Regions from separate parts of the Halobacillus sp. ABA4_118 genome, predicted to be linked through region 2. Evidence: riboswitches for the same ligand, from Rfam matches in the RefSeq annotation. Region 2 holds a riboswitch; the other holds the start of a gene.
What was found. A riboswitch is a leader RNA that binds a small molecule or an ion and turns the genes downstream of it on or off. The one in region 2 is predicted to bind cobalamin.

Region 1: linked by a shared signal. The riboswitch ahead of ACXAGL_RS08990 (ribonucleoside-diphosphate reductase subunit alpha) and the one ahead of ACXAGL_RS18990 (ABC transporter substrate-binding protein) in region 2 are both predicted to bind cobalamin.

The regions. Positions count from the first base shown of each region.
Region 1 is NZ_JBSWWS010000001.1:1,808,123-1,811,535, reverse strand. Features, by position in the region: gene ACXAGL_RS09000 (alpha/beta hydrolase) at 1-68, shown strand, start outside; gene ACXAGL_RS08995 (class I SAM-dependent methyltransferase) at 103-786, opposite strand; cobalamin riboswitch at 979-1,152, shown strand; gene ACXAGL_RS08990 (ribonucleoside-diphosphate reductase subunit alpha) at 1,286-3,413, shown strand, end outside.
Region 2 is NZ_JBSWWS010000001.1:3,695,757-3,699,169, reverse strand. Features, by position in the region: gene ACXAGL_RS19000 (DUF6612 family protein) at 1-767, shown strand, start outside; gene ACXAGL_RS18995 (class D sortase) at 834-1,481, shown strand; cobalamin riboswitch at 1,586-1,776, shown strand; gene ACXAGL_RS18990 (ABC transporter substrate-binding protein) at 1,903-2,898, shown strand; gene ACXAGL_RS18985 (FecCD family ABC transporter permease) at 2,861-3,413, shown strand, end outside.

The sequences.
Region 1 (3,413 bases), 1.9 Mb from region 2:
TGCTTGCCGTTTTCCTTTGGGATGAAACGGACGAAGATAACCTTAACTCTTTTGACGAGCATTTATAGTCCACACTCCCGGCACCTGTTCATAGGTGCCGGTTTATTTTTTCTCCAAAATGAACAGCCACATAAATGTCAGCGCCTGCTTCAAATCCTCATCAAGATCGGCAAGCAGGTGAGGTTCCACCCCTCTTTTATAAACGCCTTCTCCATCGATCACTTCCCAGCCATTTTCAACAGCCAGCTGCTGTAATTCCCATGGCATCATCGTATTGCAGATCACTTTTTCCCCATACAGCCTCCGGTAGCTGTTCACTCTCGGCATTGCTGTCGGGCCAAGAAGCCCTATACAGAGGCGTCCACCCGGCTTCAGCACCCGCTTCATTTCCTCCAGCCCCGCTGCAGGTACTTCTGTCCATTCCAGTGAATTAACAGCCATTCCGCCATCGAACTGTTCATCTTCAAAAGGCAGATCCGCCAAATCGCCCTGCACAAACCTCAGCTGCGCATGATCGTCCACCCGTTGATTGGCCTTGTTCACCATATCTTTGGAAAGGTCCACGCCTGTCACGTCATACCCTTCCTTGGATAACATATAGGAACCGTATCCATCTCCACAGCCAAGGTCCGCAATTGTGCCGGCCGGCAGATATTTTTTCACAAAAGGGACAATGCTCTTCCTGCTTCCCTCTTCCCACATGGTGCAGCTCTTTTCTCCCCACATATCTGAACGGCTGTCCCATTGGCGTTCTGCTTCCTTATGCCAGTTAAATGTTTCACTCATTCTGAACCCTCCTGAAAAATTTTTCTCCCACTTTCATTATAGTATATAAAACCGCGCCACTCACTGGTTTCCCTTATCGAAAAAAGGGGAATCCTACCAACCATCCAAAAGAAAAGAGTTGCATGATTCATCCACCCACGTTATGATAAAAACACTAGATAAGCTATTAAATAACAACAAAAACACTATATATAGTATGAACGAATCGAAGATGCCACAAGGCTTAATAGGGAATCCGGTGAAAAACCGGAGCTGCCCCCGCAACTGTCAGCACTCGCGAAACGGTAAAACCACTGTGCCACGCACGGGAAGGACCGGAGTAAGAACGAGTGTCAGCCAGGAGACCTGTCTTCATTCGTCGCAGTTTCAACTTCTTCGGGGATTGAGAAGATGAAGCGATGAAATGAAAGAGCCTTGTCTCTTCCTTTTTTTCGTTTCATGGTTTCATCCGCTCACCCCCAAAGAGCGGTTTTTTTTATGAAAAAAAAGGAGTGACACTATGGCTGCCACATTAACGACGACAAGCTGGACGGACAAGATTCAACAATGGAAGGACGACTTTCCTCAGCTTCCCCTGGACGATTTTTTAGAAAAGCAGTCTTCACAGATCGCAGACAAACCCTATGATGAACAGGCAGATGCCCTTATCCTCGAGTGCCTCGCCGAAATAGATGAAGCGGCACCGGACTGGACTTATGCGGCCAGCCGGATCCTGCTCACCCGTATGTACGAAGCCTCTGCAGGGAACCGCAGCACAACGAAGGCCTATCAAAATTTTCATGGCTTGATTGAGACGTTGATCGAGAAACAGATTTACACACACAAGCTGCTCACTTATTACAAAAAAGAAGAACTGGATGAACTGGAACAGGTTATCACGCCGGAACGGGATCACTTATTTACGTATATCGGTCTGAAAACGCTGTCGGACCGTTATTTGGCAAAAAGTAAGTCCGGGGAGATTTTCGAGCTCCCTCAAGAGCGTTTTATGATTATTGCCATGGTTTTAATGGCTCAGGAAGATGAAAACAAGCGCCTCTCTCTTGTGAAGGAAGCGTACTGGGCTCTCAGTCACCTGTACATGACCGTTGCTACCCCGACCCTTTCCAACGCCGGAAAGAGATATGGACAGTTAAGCTCCTGTTTCATTGATACCATCGATGATTCTCTCCAGTCCATCTATGACAGCAACACAGACATTGCCAATTTGAGCAAGCATGGCGGGGGCATCGGTGTGTACTTAGGTAAAATCCGCAGCCGCGGCAGCGATATCCGTGGATTCAAAGGCGTTTCCTCAGGGGTCCTTCCATGGATGAAACAGTTGAACAACACCGCGGTCAGCGTGGATCAGCTCGGCCAGCGTCAGGGAGCGGTCGCCGTGTATCTGGACGTATGGCATAAGGATATCTTCCCGTTTCTGGACAGCCGGCTGAACAACGGAGATGAACGTCAGCGCACCCACGATTTGTTTACAGGGGTATCCATCCCTGACTTATTTATGGAAGCGGTGGAAAACCGGGAGGACTGGTATTTATTCGATCCTCACGAAGTTCGTACGGTTATGGGCTTTTCTCTGGAAGACCACTTTGATGAACATAAAGGAGCCGGTTCTTTCCGGGAAAAATACCAGGCCTGTATCGAAAACCCTGATTTGTCCAGGGAAAAAGTACCCGCCATTGAAATTATGAAGCGGATCATGATCGGTCAGCTGGAAACCGGGACCCCTTACATGTTCTATCGGGATGAAGTGAACCGTATGAACCCCAACAGCCATCAGGGCATGGTTTACTGCAGTAACCTCTGTACAGAAATTGCCCAGAATCAAAAAGCGACTGTGCAGGAGGAACAGTATGTCGAAGACGGAAAAATCATTTCGGTAAAAACCCCGGGGGATTTTGTCGTCTGTAACCTGTCCAGTGTCAACTTAGGCCGTGCCGTTCCTGCGGGCGTTATGAAGCGCCTCGTAAGCATCCAGGTTCGTATGCTGGATAATGTCATTGAACAAAATACGATTCCTGTCCTTCAAGCGCAGTTAACAAACCATTCCTACCGCGGCGTCGGTCTCGGTACCTTCGGCTGGGCACACCTTCTCGCCAAGAAGCAGCTGGACTGGGAATCAGATGAGGCTCTCGAATATACATCGGAGGTATATGAAGCGCTTGCCTACCACGCCATTGAAGCAAGCAGTCAGCTGGCCGCTGAAAAAGGAAGCTATCCATATTTCGAGGGATCCGACTGGGAAACCGGAGAATTTTTTGTTAAACGGTCGTTTGACCAGGAAGGCACGTGGAACTGGAAAGCCCTGCAGAAGAAAGTCTCCCAGCAAGGCATGAGAAACGGTTATTTGATGGCTGTGGCGCCAAACTCCAGTACCTCCTTAATTGCCGGCAGTACAGCAAGTATTGATCCGGTATTCAAGAAATTCTACTCCGAAGAAAAGAAAAATTATAAAATCCCGGTGACAGCTCCCGAACTGAACCATGAAACCTACGGGTACTATCCATCCGCTTATGATGTGGATCAGCACGCAAGCATCCGCCAGAACGGCATCCGCCAGAAATATATCGATCAGTCCATTTCCTTCAACCTGTATGTCAGAAATACCATTCAGGCCAAGGAACTGCTTG
Region 2 (3,413 bases):
ATACGTCTTCTGAACAGACAGTACCAGGGATGGAAGGCGGAGAAAACTCCGAAGTGACATCTGAATCAAAGGCGGATGTCATGCTTGATCCTCTTACAATGCATATGATGACGACCATTGCCGGTCAGGAAACGGAATCATATTTGACGGAGGATGGGTATTACGTTCAGATGCCTGAGGAAGGCTGGGTGAAAATGTCCGGAGATCTTGGAAATCTTCAAAAATCCATGATGGCAGAAGGGCAGATGTCCCAAGCGATGCCGCTTGCCTCAGACATGGCCGTCAGTGCGGAAGATGACGCTTATGTACTGACCTATGAAGGTGACGGCGAAAAACTATTGAAAATGTCCACGCAAATGCTTCAATCTTCCGGCAGTCAGCAGGATTCGGAGCAGTCTGCTGAAATGCAGAAGATGATGGAGCAGTTGATGGAGAAAGTTGAAATTGAAGATTTCTCTTATCAAGTAACCATTGATAAAGAAAACCATTATATGACAGGTATGATGATGGACATGAAAATGATGTTTGAGGACAGCGGTGAATCTGTAACTATCAGTCAGACTTCTGATGTCACTCTTTCCAATTTCAATGGAGTAGGCTCTATTGAAATTCCTCAGGAAGTCCTGGATGCCCAGACACTCGAAGAGGCTGCAGGCGGTGAGCTTCCAGACACGTCTTCCAATGAACCGGTATACGCATTAGCAGGTGCACTTGCTGCCGCTGCTGCCGGAGTCGCCCTTTTGTACAGAAGAAAAGAGACAGCATAAGAAGGAGATAGAGAAGCCGCACAGCGGCTTCTCCCTTTCTTTATTAATGAAAAGGGAGGTTTTTTCGTGAATAAATTTCTTATTGGGATCATAACCATCGGGCTTTCCATCTCTCTGTTTTATGGACTTCAATGGTGGAATGCTGCCGGTGCAGTAGAGAAGGTCTCCCAAGAAGAAATCAGTACATGGGAGGAAGCTTCCACGGAATTAAATGAAATGGCGGTCTTGGATGGCCCTGATCGTAAAACGGCAGGGAAAGAGAAGGTGTACAGTGAGCAAGTATCTACATATGAAAAAGGAGAAGAGATGGGAAGGCTGATCATCCCGATGCTTAACAAAGGGTACACCACTTACTGGGGCGCGGATGAGGATTCACTGAAACGGGGCGTCGGCATGTATGTGAGTGAGTGGACCACCACTCCTGATGAAAAAGGGCATACCGTGTTAAGCGGGCACCGGGAGACGGTTTTTACGAACCTGGGCGATATCAAACAAGGAGATTCCCTTTTTTATGAGTATGAACAAAAGCGTTATGAATACAAAGTAGAGAAGACCTGGGTTACCGACGCAGACGACCGCTCTGTCATTGTGGATAAGAAGGAGCCGACATTGACACTGACTACTTGTTACCCGTTTAATTTTGTTGGAGACGCGCCTGAAAGGTATATCATTCAAGCTTCTTTGGTCCACGTTAGTGAAATGGACGGATCATGACAAGAGGATGGACAGCTTTGACAGGCAGGTTGGATTAAATAAAGTCCGGCAAAAAAAAGAAAATGGGAGCAATTTAGTCAAATTTCGTTTACAATAGAAATGAACTACATATTGGAAAAGCAGGCGCAATTGAACGACTCAATTGCTTAATAGGGAAGCTGGTGAAATTCCAGCACGGTCCCGCCACTGTAACAGAGAGAGACCCGCAGATGATCCACTGTACGCAAAAACGTATGGGAAGGAGCGGGGCTTGTTGACCTGGAGTCAGGAGACCTGCCTGCTTTAAACACCAAAAAACCTACGCGGATAGGAGGGTGTGTCGAAAGATTAGAAGGGACCCGTCTGCGGTGTTTTCTAATGGTGCACATCTTTTCCGGGGATGTGTTTTTTTGTGTTCCAAGGAATAAGGGGAGGAATAAAGATGGAACATTTATGGAGAAAGCTGCTGGCTGTGTTATTTGTCATCGGTCTACTGGCAGGATGTGCTTCAGGTGGGAATGAGAGTGCAGAGTCTTCCGAGGACCAGTCCGACCAAACGACAGAAGAAAATGAAACGTCCGGAGAAGAGGGTTCTTATCCATTGACCTTAACGGATGCTATGGATAATGAAGTGACCATCGAAGAAGAACCGGATAATATTATCAGTACAATTCCAAGCAATGGGGAAATCCTGTTTGCACTTGGCTTGAACGAGGAAGTGGTCGGGGTTAGTGATTTCGCCAATTACCCGGAAGAAGCTGCCGAAAAAGAAAAGATCGGAGGACAGGATTTGAATGTAGAGAAAATCCTTTCACTTGAGCCGGATGTAGTCCTTGCTCATGCTTCCGGAGCGCATACTTCCCAAGAAGCCCTTCAGCAGATTCGTGATGCAGGGATTTCCGTTTATGTCGTTAAGGATGCTTCTTCGTTCGATACGGTCTATGAAACGATTGCCACGATTGGAGATATTACCGGAACAAGCGAAAAAGCTTCAGAGATCGTCTCTGGTATGCAGGAAGACTTGAAAGCGGTTGAAGAAAAGGCGGCTGCGATTGCTGAGGAAGACAAAAAAGATGTATTTGTGGAAGTGTCACCGGAACCTGAAATCTACACAGGTGGACAAGGCACATTTTTGAATGAAATGCTGGCTGCTATTCAGGCGGAAAACGTTGTCGGGGATCAGGAAGGCTGGTTCAAAATGAACAATGAAGCAATTGTTGAACTGCAGCCGGACGTCATCATTACGACGTATGGCTATTACACAGAAGATCCTCAAGGCAGTGTGTTAAGCCGGGATGGCTGGGACACCGTACCTGCTGTAGAGGAAGAACAAGTCTATGATGTTCATTCCGATCTTGTCACACGTCCGGGTCCACGTTTAGTTGAAGGGGTTCAGGAACTTGCAGAAGCCGTTTATCCAGACATTTTTAGCGAATAAGACGACACATTATATTGGCAGTGTCTTGTTTTTAGTGTTCAGCATTTTTCTCGGGGCTTCCCTTGGCAGTGTCCCGATTTCCTTCGAAGCTATTGCCCGCATCATCGGCGGGCAGCTGCTTCCATTTTTGCCTGTGTCTGAAGGGACAGATCCTACTCTGAAGGCAATTATTCTGCAGATCCGGCTGCCGAGGGTCGTTCTTGCAGGATTGGTAGGCGGCGCACTGGCTGTATCAGGGGCCGCTTTTCAAGGTCTGCTTAAAAACCCGCTCGCGGATCCCTATACACTCGGCGTGTCTTCAGGGGCGTCGGTGGGAGCGGTTGCGGTTTTGTTCCTGGGCATAAGTCTTCCTTTTGCCGGTTCTTTTACGCTTCCAGTCGTAAGTATTACGGCGGCGATCTGCACGATTTTTATCGTCGTAGGTTTTGCCAGGCTTGTAGACCGATCGATGTCCATGACGACGATCATCTTAACTGGGATTATCTTCAGCTCATTCCTCGGATCATTCATCTCCC